One region of the Rhodococcus sp. NPDC059969 genome, then DNA from elsewhere that is predicted to be linked to it. Evidence: riboswitches for the same ligand, from Rfam matches in the RefSeq annotation. Region 1 holds a riboswitch; each other region holds the start of a gene.
The links. Region 1 has a riboswitch for S-adenosylmethionine ahead of ACFWAD_RS25670 (putative leader peptide). Riboswitches for the same ligand answer to the same signal wherever they lie in the genome.
Positions count from the first base shown of each region.

Region 1 (6,790 bases):
TCCACTCCGTCAGGTAGTGCGCCGTGAGCGCGCCCACCGATGTCCGCCCCGAAAAGTCGGTGGCCGAGCCGCAGCTTCCCGACTCGGAACTTGTCGTTGCTCGTACCTGGCACCCGTTGCGCTGGGTGATCAGCGCGGTCGTGCTGGTTTTGCTTGCTCAATTCATTCACGGCCTCGTCGTCAACCCCGGCTGGGACTGGCCGACGTTCGCGCAGTACTTCACCGCGAAATCGGTGCTTGCCGCGTTGTGGATGACGATCAAACTGACCCTGTGGGGGACGATCCTCGGATTCGGGCTCGGTGTTTTCCTGGCACTCGGCCGGTTGTCGAAGAACCCGGTCCTGCAGGTGATCGCCTGGACCTACATCTGGGCCTTCCGCTCGATTCCGCTCATCGTGCAGCTGCTCTTCTGGTTCAACATCACGTACCTGTACCAGACCCTTTCTCTTGGAATACCTTTCGGACCGGAGTTCTTCACCTTCCAGGTCAGCGGTGTGATCGGCGGATTCACTGCAGCAGTCATCGGTTTGGCACTGCACCAGGCCGCGTACTCGGCCGAGATCATCCGCTCCGGAATTATCTCGGTGGATCACGGTCAGATCGAAGCAGCTCACTCGCTAGGTATTCCGCGCAGTCGCCAGTTCTTCAAGATCATTCTCCCGCAGGCGATGCGGGCGATCCTCCCCAATGCCGCCAACGAGGTCATCGGACTCTTCAAGGGAACGTCCATCGTCTCCACCATGGCGATCGCCGAACTGTTCTACCAGGTGCAGGTCATCTTCGGCCGCAACGGACGAGTTGTGCCCCTGCTGATGGTCGCCACAATCTGGTACATCATCCTCACGACGTTGCTCTCGATCGGTCAGTACTACGTTGAGCGCCACTACGCACGTGGATCCGCCCGAGCCCTTCCGTTGACTCCGATCCAGAAGGCGCGCAAGAAGTTCGAAGAGATTCGTGACGCGCGTCTCGATATTCCGAGAGGTGCGACCCGATGACCGCAGAATTGGCCGAAGAGACGGTGTACGCCGTCGAAGCGCGCGGAATCCACAAGTCGTTCGGCACGCTGGAAGTACTTGCCGGCGTTGATCTCCTGGTTCGCAAGGGCGAAGTGACCGTCATTCTCGGACCGTCCGGTTCCGGTAAGTCCACCTTGCTGCGCACCCTCAATCACCTCGAGAAGGTCGACCGCGGGACCGTACGGATCGACGGAGAACTGATCGGATACCGGCGCAAGGGAAATCGACTTCACGAACTGCGTGACCGCGAGATCCTGAAGCAGCGTTCACATATCGGATTCGTGTTCCAGAACTTCAACCTGTTTCCGCACCTGACTGCGCTGGAGAACGTGGTGGAAGCACCGCTCTCGGCCCAGAAACGAGACCGTGACGAGGTCTACCGCGAAGCCCGTGCTCTGCTCGAGCGAGTGGGAGTGGGAGACAAGGCCGACGAGTATCCCCGCCAGCTCTCCGGTGGCCAGCAACAGCGCGTAGCGATAGCGCGAGCGCTAGCACTGCGTCCGGCTGTGATTCTCTTCGACGAGCCGACGTCGGCGCTCGATCCCGAGTTGGTCGGCGAAGTCCTCGAAGTTCTTGCCCAGCTTGCCCGCGACGGCGCCACCTTGGTGATCGTCACGCACGAGGTCGGATTTGCTCGGGAGGTGGCGGACACCGCGGTCTTCATGGACGGCGGCGTCATCGTCGAACAGGGCCCGCCGTCGCAGGTGATCGACAATCCGGTTCACGAACGGACCAAAGCGTTTCTCTCCCTCGTCCTCTGACGCGACCCAGACTCATTCCCGGAAGGAAAAATTGATGTTCTCCCCATCCCGTCGCGCGACTTTTCTGATCTCGGCTCTTGCCACCGTCGGACTGCTCAGCGCTGCGTGCAGCAGCGCTGACGCCGAGTCCGACGGCGCCCAGGTCACCGCGGCCGCGGGTTACAACCTCACCGCCGACCAGAATCGCATCACCACCGACAAGGTGGATGCCATCGCCGCCGAGGTTCCTCAGGACATTCGTGATCGCGGCACGCTGCGAGTCACCGGTAGTGCCGGTTCCGCTCCGCCGCTTCGCTTCTACGCCGACGACGACACCACCCTCATCGGCTCCGAGACAGACTTCGCCTACCTGATCGGTGACGTTCTCGGTTTGAAGGTCGACCTGCAGACAGCGGACTGGGCACAGAACTTCGTCCGCATCGACTCCGGCGAGGCCGACGCCTTCCTCTCCAATGTGACTGTCACAGAGGAGCGTAAGGAGAAGTACGACTTCGCCACTTACCGACTCGACACCCTCGCCTTCGAAGCGAAGAAGGGCGCCGGGATCTCCATCAAGGAACCCAAGGACGTCGCCGGCAAGAAGATCGCCGTCTCCTCTGGTACCAATCAGGAAGCACTGCTGGTCAAGTGGAGTGAGCAGAACGTCGCGGCCGGCCTGGCGCCCACCGACATCTCCTACTACCAGAACACCACCGACTACTACCTCCCCTTGCAGTCCGGCCGAATCGACGCCTACTTCGGCCCGAACCCGTCGTCGCAGTTCCACGCCAAGCAGTCGGGTGAAACCGAGGTTGTCGGTGAGTTCTCCGGTGCCGGCGACACTTTGCAAGGACAGATCGCGGTGCTGGTGAAGAAGGACAACGGGTTGATCAAGGCCGTCAACGACGCGATCAACCACACGATCGAGAACGGTACGTACAAGCAGATCCTCGAGCGTTGGAACATCACCAGCGAAGCCGTCGACAAGTCTCTGATCAACCCGCCCGGCCTTCCCAAGACCAAGTGAGCTCTCGTCCATGAGTGAGATTCTCGATGTGATCGTCATCGGCGGAGGACTCGTCGGGTCCTCCGCCGCATGGCGGCTCGCGGCGCGCGGACACAGCGTCGTACAGCTGGAACAGTTCGGGCCGGGGCACAAGCACGGTGCATCGCACGGTACTTCGCGCATCTACCGTCAGGCCTACGACAATCACCTGTACACAGGATTGGCGGCCGACGCGCTGCCACTGTGGCGGGAGTTGGAGTCCACCACGGACATCGGGTTCCTGGAACTGACCGGTGCCGTCGATCACGGTCTGCCGCAGGCAGTGCAGTCCAAGGCGCAGATATTGGTCGAGGCCGGCATCAAGGGTGAGATCCTCACTCCTGCCGAGGCGTCCGCCCGCTGGCCGGGGTTGCGATTCGACACCACCGTGCTCCATCACCCCGATGCAGGCCGGTTGCACGCGGACCGCGCCGTGACCGCGCTGAAAGCGGGAGCGGTGTTCGCCGGTGCCGAGGTCCGTCACGACGTTCGGGTACTGGCACTCGCGCGAGCGTCGTACGGCGTGGACGTGGTGACGGACGGCGGAACGCTCGCGGCTCGTCAGGTCGTGATCGCGGCCGGTGCGTGGACTGCGGACCTGATCGCAGACAGCGGACTCGGTTCCGAGATCGTGCTCCCGGCGCTGCGCACGACGCAGGAACAACCGGCCCACTTTGCACCGCTGGACCCGGGAGTCGAGTGGCCGAGTTTCGTTCACCACACGGGTGCGCAGCTGGAGACCGCGGGGATCTACGGACTCGGTTCCGAGGACGGCATCAAGATCGGCGAACACGCGACCGGGCCGGTCGTGACTCCACAGACCCGCGACTACACCCCTGATGTCGACGGAGAGCAACGATTGGTCGAGTACGCCGAGTCGTGGTTGCCCGGCGTTGATTCCACCCACGTCGAGTCGATCACGTGCCTGTACACGAGCACGCCGGACAGTAACTTCGTCATCGACCGAGTCGGCGCCGTCACGGTCGCGGCGGGATTCTCGGGTCATGGATTCAAATTCGGTCCGGCCCTGGGTGACCTTGTATCGAACCTCGTCGAGGGAACCGCTCTCGCTCCGGAAGTTTTTCGGCTAGGGGAGCGTTGACCAGATTCATGGAGGAAAGTGTTGTGGCACTGGAGCTCGGGACCCGGCAGGTCGAGGGCATCGGCGCGGTAGAGGTCTACTCGGTATCGCAGGACGATCCCTTGGCGGCTCCACTGATCGCGGAGTTGGCGCTCGAATACAGCTCGCGATACGGCGGAACTCGCGAAGCGATGCTCGCGGATCTCACCACGTACCCGGCAGAAGAATTTGCGTACCCGCAGGGGGCGCTGCTGGTGCTCACCCACGAGGATGTGCCGATTGCCGGTGGTGCATTTCGCCAATTCGATTCCACCACTGCGGAATTGAAGAGAATCTGGACATCGGTCGACTATCGGAAGCGTGGTCTCGGCAAGGTCGTCGTTCGCGAGTTGGAACGAGAGATCGAGCTTCGCGGATACAACCGGGTGTTCCTGACGACGGGCCCTCGGCAACCGGAGGCTGTCGCGCTGTACCTGTCCAGTGGATACGCACCGCTCTACGACGCTTCACTCTCGCCCGAAGAAGTGGGCGTCCACCCGTTCGAGAAACAACTTCGGGTGCTCGAAAATGTGACCCGAGCAGCAATTCCTACCGACCGGGTTGACAACACCCGGGTTTAACCTCGTACACTTGCGAACGACCATCCAGAGCGACCGAGAGACCTGGCTCATTGAAGTCGCAGCAACCCCCCGAGTGATCGGGTGCGGGTGCTACCGCCAGGACCGATGGAGGAACACGAAATGAAGGCAGTCGAAGGCGGTTTCGATACCGCCTGGTCGCGTCGTCACGTAGACCTGTGCCGCACCGCGGGATCTTTCTGTACCAACTGACCTCGGTCAGTCCTTCACGCTCAGGCGAGTCGTCGACAAGTCTGTTTTCTCTTCTCTGCACAAGTGATTCGCGCTCGATCGCCTTCTCGGAGCTTCTTGCTTCACGGCGACGGGTGCGCTCTTCGGCATGCCTCTTTAGGAGTTCTTGGTGTCTTCGCCCTCATTCGGTGCCCGCAAACGCGCGACCGTCATTGCCGGTATCGGTGCTGTCTCGGTTCTCGGAACCGTCCTCGCCGGCTGCAGCAGCGACGGAAGCGGCAGCGGTGCCGACGCGGGTCCCGCGCAGTCCGGCGGAACCCTTCGTTACGGCCTCTCGCAGGCGCCGACGTGCGCCGATCCGGCCCAGGCCGGCAGCAACCAGACCGTGTATGTCACTCGCACCGTGGTGGATTCGCTGACCGATCAAAATCCCGACTCCGGCGAGATCACCCCGTGGCTCGCCAAGAGTTGGGAGATCAGCCCCGATGCCGCGAGCTTCACGTTCGTCCTTCGCGATGATGTCACTTTCAGTGACGGCACACCGGTGACGGCGGATTCGGTCAAGAAGACCTTCGACTCGGTCAAGAACCTCGGGCCGAACGCGTCGTTGGCGAAGAGCTACCTGTCCTCGTACACGGGTACTGACGTCGTCGACGCCCACACGGCGAAGATCAATTTCTCCGGGCCCAATGTTCAGTTCCTGCAAGCAACTTCGACGCCGCAGCTCGGAATCCTCGCCGATTCCACCACCGCACTGGCATCCGAGCAGCGCTGCCCCGGTGCAGCGGTGATCGCTTCCGGTCCATTCGTGTACACCGACTGGCAGCAGGACAAGAGCGTCAAGATCGCCAAGCGCGCGGGATACAACTGGGCGTCGGACGCAGTCGCGCATCAGGGCGAGGCCTACCTCGACGGCGTCGATTTCACCGTGGTCCCCGAATCCGGTGTGCGCGCGGGCAGTGTGGCTTCCGGCCAGCTCGATGCGGTCAGCGACGCGCTTCCACAGGACGCACCGCAGATCGAGGGCGCCGGTGGACGCATCCTCACCCGGCCCAACCCGGGCGTGAGCTTCTTCTTCCAGCCCAACGTCAGTCGTGGAGTACTCGCTGATCAGGCCGTCCGCCAGGCCATCATTCCGGCGATCAACCGCCAAGAACTCGTCGACACCGTTCTTGATCCGTCGTTCTTCCCGGCAACGAGCCCGTTGGCTCACACCACTCCGCTCTACAGCGACGAATCCAGTGTCGTTACCTACGACGCGGACAAGTCGGCGAAGCTTCTCGACGCAGCCGGTTGGAAGACCGGAAGCGACGGTATCCGCGAGAAGGACGGGCAGAAGCTCACGTTCAGCGTCACGTTCAGCCCGGTGTTCTCGGGTAATCAGGCCATTCTCGAGCTCGTGCAGCAGCAGCTAAAGAAGGTCGGCGTCGACCTGCAGCTCAATCTGGTCTCGAACGGTGAATGGACCGAGAAGGGGGTGTCGGGTGACTACGATTCGCTGTACTACAACAGCACTCGGGCCGACGCCGACATCCTGCGGGCGTCGTTCAGCACCGAGGGCCGCAACCTCAATCGTCGCGGCGCAGATCCGGAGCTCGACAAGGTTCTCACCGACCAGCTCGCAGCCACGGACAACGGTCAGCGCGGCGAACTGGTCTCCACCGCTCAGGAATTGATCCTCGACCGTGGGCTCTCCATCCCCACGATCGAGCTCTCGCAGGCCATCGGCGCCGGATCGAGTGTTCAGGATCTGAACTTCGAAGCCTCGTCACGCCTGCAGTTCTACGACGCATGGTTGTCGGGTAAGTAATCATGACTCGATACGTACTCACCCGACTGGGCCAGGCCGCGGTTGTCCTGTGGGCCGCCTTCACTATCTCGTTCGTGATTCTGTTCCTCCTGCCGAGCGATCCGGTCAGCATGGCTGCGGACTCGTCCGGGCAGGGTGTTGCAGTGGATCAGGCTGCGCTCGATCAGCTTCGGGCACGATACGGCTTGGACCAGTCGGTGTGGGTGCAGTACTGGACGTCGCTGACCAATGCTCTTCGCGGCGATTTCGGTACGTCGATCTCCACCGGTCAGTCGGTAACGGATGC
Region 1 covers NZ_JBHWUF010000012.1:40,070-46,859, forward strand. The annotation lists gene ACFWAD_RS25645 (amino acid ABC transporter permease) at 24-998, shown strand; gene ACFWAD_RS25650 (amino acid ABC transporter ATP-binding protein) at 995-1,780, shown strand; gene ACFWAD_RS25655 (ABC transporter substrate-binding protein) at 1,815-2,786, shown strand; gene ACFWAD_RS25660 (FAD-dependent oxidoreductase) at 2,797-3,906, shown strand; gene ACFWAD_RS25665 (GNAT family N-acetyltransferase) at 3,915-4,505, shown strand; SAM riboswitch class I at 4,523-4,617, shown strand; gene ACFWAD_RS25670 (putative leader peptide) at 4,626-4,715, shown strand; gene ACFWAD_RS25675 (ABC transporter substrate-binding protein) at 4,864-6,504, shown strand; gene ACFWAD_RS25680 (ABC transporter permease) at 6,507-6,790, shown strand, end outside.

Region 2 (6,790 bases), on a different contig from region 1:
CGTCGACCTGAGCAGTCGCAGCTGGCAATGCACTCCGAAAGATCAACGGCTACTGCGATATTTCGAGACAGTAGTTCGGTGACGACGCTGTCCGGTAGTTCGCCGGTGGAGACGGATCTGTTGGCCTTTCCCGCCGAGCGGAGAAGGCTCTTCACTGCAGCGATTTCGGATTTGGTCCACAGCGGGACACCAATCGTCACCGACGAGGTTCTTGCTTTGGTGCTCACCTCGGCGATGACGGTCCCCGATGAGACCACGGTGAATTCCACCGACCCGTTGCGTGCGAGGGTACGAGCCGTCGGCAGGGACGGGTTCGGACCGGATGCCGCGGTCCGTTCCACCGTGCGCAGCCACGCCCGACCCCAAGCGGTGACACCGAATTCGTTGGCCATCAGATGATCACCGCGCCGTCGAGTTCGAGAAGTTCACGCAATTCGGTGTCGGGAAGATCCGCCAGGGCGGCCTCCACGTTGCCGGAAACAGCATCGGCTACAGCTCGTTTCGACTCGTGCATCGCTGCGATGTGATCCTCCACGGTTCCGCCCGTCACCAAGGTGTGGACGTTGACGGTGCGCTTCTGGCCGATGCGGTGTGCCCGGTCGGTTGCCTGATCTTCGACGGCTGGGTTCCACCACCGGTCGTAGTGCACGACGTGACTCGCGCGAGTGAGGTTGAGGCCGAAGCCGGCGGCGCGCAGGCTCAGAATCAGAACCGGCGGGGAATCCGCGTCGTTCTGAAACGCGTCGACCATCCCGTCGCGCTTGTCGGTGTTGAGGCCACCGTGAAGGAAAGGCACGGCACCGATTCCCAATTCGGATCCCAGGTGCCGGGAGAGCATCTCGCCCATTGTCCGGTACTGCGTGAAGATCAGCGCGCGATCGCCGTCGTCGACGATCTCGGCGATCATTTCCGTTGCGCGGTCGAGCTTTCCGGATCTTCCGTCAAGGTCGTCCGTATCGCCGGTCACCTGTGCGGGGTGATTGCATACCTGTTTGAGGGTGGTCAGCAGCGCAAGGATGTTACCGCGTCGGGCAATTCCCGTGCCCAATCCGGTGTCGAAAGCATCGGCAACTGCCGACCGATAGATCCGCGCCTGTTCCGATGTCAGAGTGCACGAGATGGTGGAGAACTGCTTGGGCGGAAGATCCTTGGCCACTGTGTCTTTGGTTCTGCGCAGAATGAAAGGATCGATGACCGCGGCAAGCCTGGTCGCCGCAGTGGCGGATCGACCGGATTCGATCGGGACGGCGAAGCGTTGACGAAAACGCGCGCGAGTTCCGAGGACTTCGGGATTGGCGACCCGAAAGAGTGACCACAATTCTTCGAGACGGTTCTCCACCGGCGTGCCGGTCATCGCCACCTTGACGTCGGCCGACAACCGCATTGCCGCTTTCGCAGCGAGGGAAGACGGGTTCTTGATCTGCTGCGCCTCGTCGAAGATCACCGAACTCCAGTGGATCGGGGTCAATTGGGCCGTGTCGGAACGCAAGACGCTGTAGCTGGTCAGAACAGTGGTGCCGGCGGGGATACGCGTGGGAAGTGCGCGAGCAGTCCCGTGATGAACATGTAGTGGCAGATGCGGAGCGAATCGCTCGATCTCGCGGCGCCAGTTTCCGATCACCGAGGTGGGACACACAACCAGATGCGGGCCGTCGTCGGCGCGGATCGCGATCATCGAAATCGCTTGCAGTGTCTTACCCAAACCCATCTCGTCGGCCAAGATCCCACCGCCCGAACCCGACAGCGCCGTCAGCCAGGCAACTCCCTGCATTTGATACGGGCGCAGAGTCGCCTGAATCTTTGCTCGGCGAAGGCTGTCCAGGGCTGTACGCGCATCCGTGAACAACCGCACCGTGGACCGGGCGCTTCGGATCTTCGTGTCGTCGCGGTCGATCGCTGCATGCGCCGCGGTCGGAATGTCATGTGCGCCGGTCTCGACGACGCGCTTCCACGCGAGCAACGACGGTCCGAGGTCGCCGCGACCTGCATCGAGGTTGTGGAAGGCGTCGATCGCGGCTGTGAGGTCGAGCAGTTGCGCTTCGACGTCGGTTGCTGTGATCGACTCGTCGACCGGGATCGCAAGCCTGCACACGCCCGGCGACCCGGTCGGCATCCCCAGTGCCGACAGTCGCGCTGCCGGGTCTGCGTCACCCCAGAACGCGAAGGACATGTGCTCGGGAATGTACGTAGCCTGCAGGCGCGTCGAGCATGGCTGATTCACGTTCGCCGATGCTAGCCGCGCCGGTTCACGTTCGCCAATGAAAATGTCGGGAAAACCCGCAGATCAGCTGTGGTTTTCCCGACATTGACGAATTCTGAAAATGTGGCTCTGTGCCGGATCAGCGAGCCGTGCGTGCGAACTCCATCGTTCGGCGAAGCAGTCCGGCGACGGCGTCCGCCTCCGTCAGGAATCCGTCGTGGCCGTCCTTGGACTTGAGAATCTCGAGGCCGCTGCACGTGGAAATTCCGTCGGCGATCTCCTCCTGCAAACGGAGGGGATACAGCCGATCCGAATCCACGCCGCCCACGACGACCGGTGCCGTGATCGATGCCAACGCCGCTGCAACGCCGCCGCGTCCTCGGCCGATGTCGTGCCGGTTCATGGCTTCGGTCAGGAGGACGTACGTACTCGGGTCGAAGCGGTCGACCAGCTTGTCCGCCTGGTGTTCCAGGTAACTCTGCACAGCGTATCGTCCACCGTTCCACGGGTTTTCGTCGTTCTGGGCGGAGTTCTCGAAGCGCGCATCCAGTTCGGACTCGGTGCGGTACGTCAGGTGCGCGATGCGGCGAGCGATGCCGAGTCCGGCGCGAGGTGCCCGGCCCGATCCGTGATAGTCACCGCCTTGCCACTCGGGATCGGAGACGATGGCAGCGATCTGCGTCGTCTGGGTGCCGATCTGATCTGCAGTCGCCCGTGAACCGGTTGCGAGAACCAACGCGGAGCGAATGCTGTCCGGGTAGGTAACTGCCCATTCGAGGGTGCGCATGCCGCCCATGGATCCGCCGACCACAGAGGCCAACTGGTCGATCCCGAGGAGATCGACGAGCTTCTTCTCCGCCGCGATCTGATCCCGGATGGATATCTCCGGGAACCTGCTGCCCCACGGCTTGCCGTCGTCGGCCAGTGAACTGGGACCGGTCGTGCCGCGACAGCCACCGAGGACATTTGTTGCGATGACGCACCATTCGCCGGTGTCGATCGGTTCGCCGGGGCCGACCATCCCGTTCCACCAGCCGGGGGAGGGCTGATTTGCGGAGATCGGACCGGTGACGTGTGAGTCTCCGGTCAGTGCGTGCTCGACGAGTACGACGTTGTCGCGGTTCGGGGACAGCTCACCCCACCGCTGAACGGCGAGCGAAACCGAGGGGAGTACCGCGCCGCTCTCGAGTTCCAGGGCGCCGATGTCGACGAACCCCACCTGGCCGTCGGCCGGGGGCAGGAGGTCGATCCTGGGCTCCAATTCGTTCACGGTCACGAGTTTGCCACCGCAGCCAGGCCGACGGTGAGATCAGCGAGGATGTCGTCGATTCCTTCGATGCCGACCGCGAGGCGGACGAGCCCGGGCGTGACACCCGAAGCGAGCTGCTCTTCGGGGGTGAGCTGCGAGTGCGTCGTCGAGGCGGGGTGGATCACGAGTGAGCGAACGTCACCGATGTTGGCGACGTGGCTGTGCAGCGTCAGGGCGTTGACGAACTTCTTGCCCGCATCGATCCCGCCGGGCAGCTCGAAGGTGACGATGGCGCCGGTCCCCTTGGGCGTCAGCTGCTTTCCACGTTCGAACCACGGTGAGGAGGGGAGTCCCGCGTAGGAGACGGAGGCCACCTCGCCGTGGCCGTCGAGGAACTCGGCGACCTTCTGTGCGTTGGATACGTGGCGCTCGATGCGCAGGCTCAAGGTCTCGATGCCCTGCGCGATGAGGAACGCGTTGAACGGTGCCACGGCGGAGCCGAGATCGCGCAGCAGTTGGACGCGCGCCTTGAGTGCAAACGCCGGGGCACCCAGGTCCGCGAAGGTGACGCCGTGGTAGCTGGGATCCGGGGTGGTGAAGTTGGTGTGGCGACCCTGCGTCCAGTCGAAGGTGCCACCGTCGACGATGACGCCGGCGATCGCGGTGCCGTGTCCACCAAGGTATTTGGTGGCGGAGTGAACGACGATGTCGGCGCCGTGCTCGAGTGGGCGGAGCAGGTACGGCGTCGCCACGGTGTTGTCCACGATCAACGGAAGACCGTTCTCGTGGGCCAGCGACGAGATGCCAGGTAGATCGAGGATGTGGTTCTTGGGATTGGCGATCGTTTCGCCGTAGAACGCCTTCGTGTTCGGGCGAACGGCTTCGCGCCACTGCTCGAGATCGTCGGGATCCTCGACGAACGTGACTTCGATGCCCAGCTTACGAAGTGTGTAATGCAGGAGGTTGTACGTGCCGCCGTACAGGTACGGGCTCGAGACGATGTGATCGCCGGCCTCGGCGATGTTGAGGATCGCGATGGTCTCGGCAGCCTGACCCGAGGACAGGAGGAGTGCGGCGACTCCGCCTTCGAGGGCGGCGATCCGCTGTTCGACGGCGTCCTGCGTCGGATTCATGATTCGCGTGTAGATGTTGCCCGGCTCGGCCAGCCCGAACAGTGCGGCAGCGTGATCGGTGCTGTCGAAGACATAGCTGGTGGTCTGGTAGATCGGCAGAGCGCGCGCATTGGTGGCGGTGTCCGCTGTCTGCCCGGCGTGCACCTGCTTGGTCTCGAACGACCAGTTCGCGGTCGGATCCGAAGCTGCTGCGGCGTCGGCTGTGTTGTCGGTCATGATTTGTTCACTCCAGTGGTCTGACGGATAGATGTCGGACGGGGGCGAATGATCGCCGCCCCGTGCTGGGGTCTATCTACAAGTGCGACACATACTGAAATACCTCCGTGGGGCTCGGCCCGGTCTGGGGTCCGTCCCTGTCGGACCCGCGCTTGTCACCCGAATTGCGGTGGAACTGCGCGAGCAGATCCACGTCGGGAAACCTGGTCATCACCCGGGGCACCCCACCGCGGTTGGAGGGTTGCCGTCCAGCGAGCCGGGGCTTGACGCTGGCACTCATGACCAAGTCGGATTCTACCGGGAAGTGAGCGCAGTCCTGACACGGGGCGAAATGTGAGCCGCAACCGCACGCGCGGCAGAGCGACGTAGCCCACTAGCAGGCAAAAGTTACTCGTGAGTAGAGACCGGTGAGTGGACCTGCCGGTTGCGGCCTCACGGGTTAGCAGTACGCTTGTCTTGTTTGGGACTCATCTCCCGAGATCAGTCCACACCGTCTAGGTTTGATAATCGAACCGTTCGCGGACCCACTCACAAAGTGTGACCGCAACCGTGTAACCAGGGAAACTTCCTAGGAGGACGCGAAGCACCCATGTCCAAAATCAAGGTTGAGGGCACCGTCGTCGAACTCGACGGCGATGAGATGACGCGCATTATCTGGCAGTTCATCAAAGACAAGTTGATCCATCCGTATCTCGATGTGAACCTCGAGTACTACGACCTCGGTATCGAGTACCGCGACGAGACCGACGACCAGGTCACCATCGACGCAGCGCACGCGATCCAGAAGCACGGCGTCGGCGTCAAATGCGCCACGATCACGCCGGACGAGGCACGTGTCGAGGAATTCGGTCTCAAGAAGATGTGGCGTTCCCCGAACGGAACGATCCGCAACATTCTCGGCGGCACGATCTTCCGCGCACCGATCATCATCTCCAACGTTCCGCGACTCGTTCCGGGCTGGACCAAGCCGATCATCATCGGCCGTCACGCATTCGGCGACCAGTACCGCGCCACAGACTTCAAGGTCCCCGGCCCCGGCAAGGTGATGATCACCTACACGCCCGAGGACGGCAGCGCACCGATCGAGCACGAACTGGTCAACTTCCCCGAGAACGGCGGCATCGTTCAGGGGCAGTACAACTTCAACGATTCCATCCGTGACTTCGCTCGCGCGTCGCTCACCTATGGTCTGCAGCAGAACTACCCGGTGTACCTGTCCACCAAGAACACCATTCTCAAGGCGTACGACGGTGCCTTCAAGGACATCTTCCAGCACATCTACGAGACCGAGTTCAAGGCTGAGTTCGATGCCGCAGGTCTGACCTACGAGCACCGCCTCATCGACGACATGGTCGCTTCCGCACTCAAGTGGGAGGGCGGCTACGTCTGGGCATGCAAGAACTACGACGGTGACGTCCAGTCCGACACCGTGGCCCAGGGCTTCGGCTCGCTCGGCCTCATGACGTCGGTTCTGCTCACGCCGGACGGACGGACCTGTGAGGCAGAGGCTGCTCACGGCACCGTGACGCGTCACTACCGTCAGCACCAGCAGGGCAAGCCCACCTCGACCAACCCGATCGCGTCCATCTTCGCGTGGACCCGTGGGCTCGAGCACCGTGGCAAGCTCGACAGCACCCCTGAGGTCATCGGCTTCGCGCAGGCGCTCGAAGACGTTGTCATCAAGACCGTCGAAAGCGGCCAGATGACCAAGGACCTCTCGATGCTGGTCGGCGGCGATCAGGGCTACCTGACCACCGAGGAGTTCCTCGGCGCACTCGACGTGAACCTGCAGAAGGCCATGGCCGCGAAGTAGATTCACCGCTTCACCTTTCGAATGGGACGTCCGGGAAACCGGGCGTCCCATTTGTGTTCGCGGTCTCACGTGAGTGAACTCACCCGCTCTCACTTGGAAGTTCAACCAGGTGTGAGATCACAATTGATCAGTGACTTCGTCTACCCTCTCCCGTTCTGACGCCTCGACACCCGGGGTTC
Region 2 covers NZ_JBHWUF010000004.1:350,134-356,923, reverse strand. The annotation lists gene ACFWAD_RS15460 (hypothetical protein) at 1-392, opposite strand, end outside; gene ACFWAD_RS15455 (DEAD/DEAH box helicase) at 392-2,221, opposite strand; gene ACFWAD_RS15450 (homoserine O-acetyltransferase) at 2,340-3,476, opposite strand; gene ACFWAD_RS15445 (bifunctional o-acetylhomoserine/o-acetylserine sulfhydrylase) at 3,473-4,798, opposite strand; SAM riboswitch class IV at 4,942-5,082, opposite strand; gene ACFWAD_RS15440 (NADP-dependent isocitrate dehydrogenase) at 5,388-6,611, shown strand; gene ACFWAD_RS15435 (MFS transporter) at 6,742-6,790, shown strand, end outside.
Region 2: it holds a riboswitch for S-adenosylmethionine, as region 1 does, so the genes downstream of both, ACFWAD_RS15445 (bifunctional o-acetylhomoserine/o-acetylserine sulfhydrylase) here and ACFWAD_RS25670 (putative leader peptide) in region 1, are expected to answer to the same signal.

Region 3 (6,790 bases), on a different contig from region 1:
AACAACACTGTCCACACACTACTCGCAGCTTCAACTACTCGATCCCGAGGGTCGCCGCGGGAGTTCGCTTCGTGTTCGTCGGGTGTGCCCCGATCAGTCACTGTTGGTCGGTTGACTAGTGTCGACGATCAGTAGGTGCCGCACCGGCGCCTACGCGTCGGCAAGCGGAAGCGAGAGACCGATGAGCGTTCGGAATGCCGAGTACCCGCGTCCGAAGCATTTTCTGGTGCACCTCAGTGACACACATCTGGTAGCACAGGGGGAGTTGTACGACGCCGTGGATGCGTCGACGAGGTTGCGGGAAGTGCTCCGCGGGATAGTGGCCTCGGGCGCACGCCCCGACGCACTCCTCTTCACCGGCGACCTGACCGACGAGGGGCACCCCGACGCGTACGCGCAATTGAAAGCCATCGTGGAACCCGTGGCGGCCGAGATCGATGCACAGGTCATCTGGGCTATGGGTAACCACGACGACCGCCCCACCTTCAGATCGTTGCTGTTGGGCGAGGACGCAGCAGATCATCCCGTCGACAACGTCTACGATCTCGACGGACTGCGGGTGATCACCCTGGACTCGTCGGTTCCGGGTCATCACTACGGTGAGATCACGGATCGTCAATTGGACTGGCTACGAGCAGAGTTGGCGGTCCCCGCGCCCGACGGAACGATACTGGCGCTGCATCACCCCCCGGTTCCGTGTATTCAGGATCTTGCAGTCTTGGTGGAGTTGCGCGATCAGCCCCGGCTGGCAGACGTCCTGCGAGGCAGTGATGTTCGGGCGATTCTTGCCGGGCACCTTCACTATTCGACGACGGCGACGTTCGCCGGGATTCCCGTGTCCGTGGCGTCGTCGACGTGTTACACCCAGGACCTGAACGTGGAAGTCGGTGGGCAGCGTGGTCGAGACGGGGCTCAGGGGTGCAACCTGGTGCACGTCTACGACGAGACGATTGTTCATTCGGTCGTTCCTCTCGGCGCTCACGTGACGGTCGGTGAGCCCGTCGACGCGGCCGAGGGAGTCCGGAGGCTCGGCGCCGCCGGCATTCGAATCCTCGAGAGCGAAAAGGCGAGGCGCTCGATCGTCTGAGGTGGCAGGCGGTTTCCGGCGGGCCGGCACGGTTCGGGTTGATTGTCGGGCGGTCGCGTACTCACTACCGTCGAGGTAGGTGCAGAGCTCCAGCAACAAGGACCGGCTAGCTGGACGGCAACCCTTCATGCCGATGGGGTGCCCCGGAATCACACCTGGCGACACGCGCGGTGCGTGTCGCAAGCGGCAGTCGCCACGAGAACCGTCAGTCGGGTGCTGACGGTTTCTGCGGTCGGCACTGTGCGCTCCCGAGTAGTTCTCGAACAGGAGTATGCGCCGATGACCTCCACCCCTTCTTCTCATCTTGCTCCGCTGCATCTCGCCGTAGCGCTGGACGGTGCCGGTTGGCACCCTGCAGCCTGGCGCGAGCCACACTCGCGCCCGAGTGAGCTGTTCAGCGCGTCGTACTGGACTGACGTGGTGACGACCGCCGAGCGTGGTCTGCTCGATTTCGTCACCATCGAGGACAGTCTCTCGGTTCCGGCGGACCCACTCGCGCCCGTCGACGACGCCGTTGATCGGGTACGCGCGCGGCTCGACGCACATCTCGTGGCGGCCCGACTGGCACCCGTCACGAGCAACATCGGTTTGATCCCGACCATCACCACCATTCACACCGAGCCGTTCCACGTGTCCAAAGCCGTTGCCACGCTGGACTACACCTCGCGCGGTCGCGCCGGATGGCAGGTGAAGGTGTCGGCTTCGGAGTCCGAGGCGGCCCAGTTCGGGCGACGCGATATCCCAGCGCTCACCGATGCCGAGCGTCAGTCGATCGTTTCAGGTGTCCTCCCGGACTTCGTACGTGACCTGTTCGACGAAGCTGCGGAGGCCGCTGACGTCATCCGGCGACTCTGGGACAGCTGGGAGGACGACGCCGAGATCCGCGACGTGGAGCAGCGCCGATTCATCGACCGAGACAAGTTGCACTACATCGACTTCGAGGGCAAGTATTTGTCGGTCCGTGGACCGTCGGTGACTCCGCGCCCGCCGCAGGGGCATCCCGTCGTCACAGCACTGGCGCATCAGCGCGTGGCGTACGAACTGGCAGCGCGCACGGCTGACCTGGTGTTCGTGACGCCATTCGACGACGAGCAGGTCACGGCAATCCTGGGTGAGGTGCGAGCAGCCGAAGAGCACGTGCAGCGCACCGGTGAACCGCTTCGGGTCTTCACCGACATCGTCGTCTTCTTCGATACGCCGGAAGAAACCGGAAAGCAACGGCTCGCTCGACTCGACGCGCAGGTTGGTACCGAATACCGTTCGGACGCGCTGACCTTCACCGGTACCGCGGCCGAGTTGGCAGATCTTCTGCTCCGGTGGCAACAGTTGGGAATCGACGGATTCCGGTTGCGACCGGGCGTCGTCGTAGACGACCTCGACGCGATCGCAGGTGAGCTGGTACCGGAATTGCAGCGACGCAGCGTATTCCGCACCGAATACCCACAGACGAATCTTCGCGGACTGCTTGGTCTGCCCATCAACATTCCCAACCGCTACGCCGCCGGCACTCCGGCCGCCTGACAGACGAGGAATACACTTTCATGAGTTCTCAGCAGCGTAAGCAGGTCATCCTGGGTGCCTACCTCGGCGGCGTCAACCATCACACTGCGTGGTGGGATCCGCAGGCGGGCAGTCAGATCGAGTTCGAATCCTTCGAGCACACCGCTCGAACAGCCGAGCGTGGGAAGTTTGACTTCTTCTTCCTCGCCGAAGGTCTTGCTCTTCGTGAACGTGCAGGACAGATATTCGATCAGGACATCATCGGTAGGCCGGACACCTTCACCGTGCTTGCATCGTTGGCAGCAGTGACCGAACACCTCGGTTTGGCAGGCACCATCAACGCCACGTTCAACGAGCCTTACGAGCTGGCAAGACAATTCGCGACGCTCGATCAATTGTCCGGAGGACGTGCCGCCTGGAACGTCGTCACCACGTTCGACGCATTCACCGGCCAGAACTTTCGCCGCGGCGGATACCTGGATCGTGCGCAACGATACGAGCGTGCGGAGGAGACGGTAGCGCTGGTGCGTCAACTGTGGGATTCGTGGCGCAGCGACGACATCGTTGCTGACAAGGCATCAGGACGCTTTCTCTCGCGACCGGATGCCGGTGAATTCGCCTTCCACGGATCACATTTCGATGTGAACGGCCGATTCACGGTGCCGCGTAGCCCGCAAGGGCGCCCGGTTATTCTGCAGGCCGGGGTGTCGCCGCAGGGGCGCGATTTTGCTGCCGGCAATGCCGACGCGATCTTCTCACCGTATGGTCAATTGCCCGAGGCGGCCGACTTCTATCGTGACATCAAGGCTCGTGCCGTCGCGGCCGGACGCGACCCGGGTGACATCAAGATTTTGCCGTCGGCGAGTTTTGTTCTCGGCACGTCCGAGGCGGACGCGATCGAGAAGTACCGCGATATTCGCGACCAGCAGGTCACCGGCCAGACCGCTTTGGTTCTGCTCGAACAGATCTGGAATCTCGATCTGTCGAAGTACGACCCCGAAGGGCCACTACCCGATATCGCCCCGGATCCTGAGGCTCCGCCGATCATCCAGGGGCGCGCCTTCATTCACCAGGATCGTTTCGCGACCGTCGCAAAACTGCGCGCGGTAGCCGAGAGCAAGAAGTTGAATCTGCGCGAAGTGGTGATCGATCAGTTCGAGCGTGGACCGATCGTGGGTACACCGCAGCAAGTTGCGGAGAAGATCGATTCGTTTGTCAGCAACGACGGTTCGGATGGGTTCATCCTCGGGTCGCACCTTGTGCCGACCGGCCTCGACGAGTTCGTCGACGACGTGGTGCCACTGCTGCAGGATCGAGGTGTTCTCCGCAGTGACTACGAAGGAACGACGTTGCGTGACAATCTCGGACTGCCCATCCCGGTGCAGAGGGAGCATGTGACAGCACGCTGATCGACCGAAGTGGCGAGGGCCCAGCCGAAATCGGCTGGGCTCTCGCTTCGTCTAGGCTTCCCAGGGAGCGGGGATGGGGTAGTAGCTCTCCAGGAACTCCGTGATCTTGCGTGTGCGAAGTTCCAGATCGATCTCCGGAGCGCTGCCGTCGTTGAGGCAGAAGAAGTCCATGGATCGCTTGGCGAGCAGTGAGTCCATGTCGCGCAAACCGGCCTTGACCGTCGTGTCGACGTATTTGACGGCGGCGGACTTCTGCACCACCGACCGCCCACTCATGAGCGTGTAGTAGTGGTAGAGCGAATTGGTCACCGAGATATTGGAACTCGCGCGGAAGGTGCTTGCTGCAGTTGCCGCGAAGTCTTCGGCGAACTCGCGTTCCATCTCGGCCATCACGCTCTTGCGCAGTGGCGTCGCTGCGTGCTCGAGATGCCTGGTGGTCATCAGACCGAAGCGGTCCTGCAGCAGTCGGCGGTTGACGCGGGCAGCATTCTCGAAGCCGCTGCGGTCGTTGTCGTTGTGTCCCAAGCCGATTCTGGTATCGGCCTCGATGAACATGCTGATGCCACCGGGGGAGAAGAACATGTCCGGACCGACCGGGCGGCCGAAGAACATGTCGTCGTTGGAGTAGAGGAAGTGTTCTGCCAGACCCGGAATATGGTGCAGCTGGCATTCGACAGCTTGAGAGTTGTGTGTGGGCAACACACTTGGATCGGCGAAGAACTTTTCGCTGGGCATGAACGTGACTCGCGGATCGTCGGCAAGCCAGTCCGGACGATCGGAATCGGTCGCGACGAAGATCCGTCGGATCCACGGCGCGTACATGTGGATGGACCGTAGCGCGTACTTGAGCTCGTCGATCTGACGGAAACGCGCCTCTGATTCGTCCCCCTCGCCGACGATGTAGTTCTGCATCCGCTTGGCGCGCTGAGCCTGAAACTCCTTGGAGGAGCCGTCGACCCAGGAAAAGACAAGATCGATATCGAAGCTGATATCGGAGGCATGATCGGCGAACATGTTTTCGATGGTCGGCCAGATCCGGCCGAATCGCTCGACGGTTCCTCGGACAGCTTCTTCGGGGAGGACGGTTCGTCGAGTCAGTGAGTTCTCGACGGGTAGGACGATTTCTTCGTCGGAAATCGACCACAATTCGATTTGAACGCCGATGTTCGCGCCGTAGTTCATACCGCTTGCGACGTGAACCCTTGGACGGAACAAGCGGAAGATTCGTGACTTGTTGGTCTTGGACAGGGCACCGTCCGCGACAAGGAGCGCTGGACTCTTCTTCGCGTCGACGGTTTTGGAGTAGAAGGGTGCGTTGGCGCATCCCTCGACAAGTGCCTGCCGCAGGTTCTTTCGTTCGGTCCAGCTGACCGCGATGACCGGGCGCTCGTCGTTTCCGCGGACGAGTAGATACTCGATTCCTGCGGCGTCGAGGATGTCGCGGATGAAGAGGAGATCTTCGACCATCGCTTCGAGCGGCGTGGTGGTCGTGATCGCAAGGGCAAAACGATTCTTGAATCGGACGGTCTCGGGTAGCTCACCCATCCGCGCACGTGACGCGGCCGACGCCGGTTCCACGGGATTGGGGCTGTCCTGCTCCGGGGGTACGAAGTAGATGTCGTGCGGAGCGGGAGATTCTGTAATGGGATGCCTTCCGATTCTGATCCAGCTGTGTATCTGTCGCCCCCGACGCTGCGAGAGCGTGGTGGCGACGAGCTCAGTCTATGCCGTCGGCGCCGAAAGTCGGACATGAGTGACGGGATGGGTAGCGCGGGGCGAGTCGGGTACCCCGAGGACCGAAGCGAGAGTGAAGGAGGAAAACCGATGCGTGTGAAAGCGATGGTCGGAACAGGCGCGATGGCGGTTGCGCTGGCCGCCGGCCCAGTTGCGACAGCGTCTGCGGAGCGGACCGAGGCAGCGGGGTCGGAGGGTTCACCGGAGATGCTGACCTGCGAGGTGGTCTTCGATGCACTCGAGGACATGAGCCCGGAATGGACGGAAGAGGGGATCGATCAGGTCGAAGACTGGTGTGAGGCGATCACCGGCGAAGAAGACTGACCGTCAGCCGCGCGAGATCACTCGTCGCGACAGTCGCCACCGCCCGTCTTCGAGTTCGAACTCATCGGCGTAGCTCCCGACGCCGCTGAGCTTGGGCGAGGTGGGCGTGTCGACGTAGAACGTCCACACCGCATCCGCGCGGGCTGTAGTTTCCGAGGTCACGTCCACGGCGATCGCCGTGGTGACGTGGCGTGTGAATGTGCCCGGACCTTGAATGCCGGCGGCCCGGCGCTCGACTACTCCAGCGGCAATTTCTTCACGGCCACGTCGTACCTGTGCGGGGATACCGCGATCGGGATTGGCCGGCATGTTCCATTCGGCCTTGCGGGTGAACTGCTCGACGTAGTCCTCGACAGAGCCGGTGTCAGCCAGATGGGCGATCCGAGCGAGCGTTGAACGAATCTGTTCGGCAGGGCTCTCGGGCTGCATGCTGTCCTCCGTTGTCGTGGGTGCGGCAGATCGCACGCTACAGCTCATGACGACAACGACGACGGCCTTGTCCCAGTGAGCGGCAATATTCTCCGGCGAGGGAGCGGCGAACTTTGAGATCACCTCGAGTTCAACCGTATTCGAGCCCGCAGCGTAAATGATTGAGTGTTCACAGTAGGCAGCGCCATGACGACTGCCGCGCCCGTAGGCTTGACCGACTCACAGGAGATCGCCATGTCCGTCACCGAACTCGAACGTGTCACCCAGACCCCGGAGCAGATCTACGCTGCTGGCGGAATCACCGTCC
Region 3 covers NZ_JBHWUF010000013.1:138,147-144,936, reverse strand. The annotation lists gene ACFWAD_RS27175 (phosphodiesterase) at 182-1,087, shown strand; SAM riboswitch class IV at 1,166-1,279, shown strand; gene ACFWAD_RS27170 (LLM class flavin-dependent oxidoreductase) at 1,262-2,608, shown strand; gene ACFWAD_RS27165 (NtaA/DmoA family FMN-dependent monooxygenase) at 2,629-3,996, shown strand; gene ACFWAD_RS27160 (stealth family protein) at 4,048-5,541, opposite strand; gene ACFWAD_RS27155 (hypothetical protein) at 5,821-6,054, shown strand; gene ACFWAD_RS27150 (nuclear transport factor 2 family protein) at 6,058-6,606, opposite strand; gene ACFWAD_RS27145 (TauD/TfdA dioxygenase family protein) at 6,718-6,790, shown strand, end outside.
Region 3: it holds a riboswitch for S-adenosylmethionine, as region 1 does, so the genes downstream of both, ACFWAD_RS27170 (LLM class flavin-dependent oxidoreductase) here and ACFWAD_RS25670 (putative leader peptide) in region 1, are expected to answer to the same signal.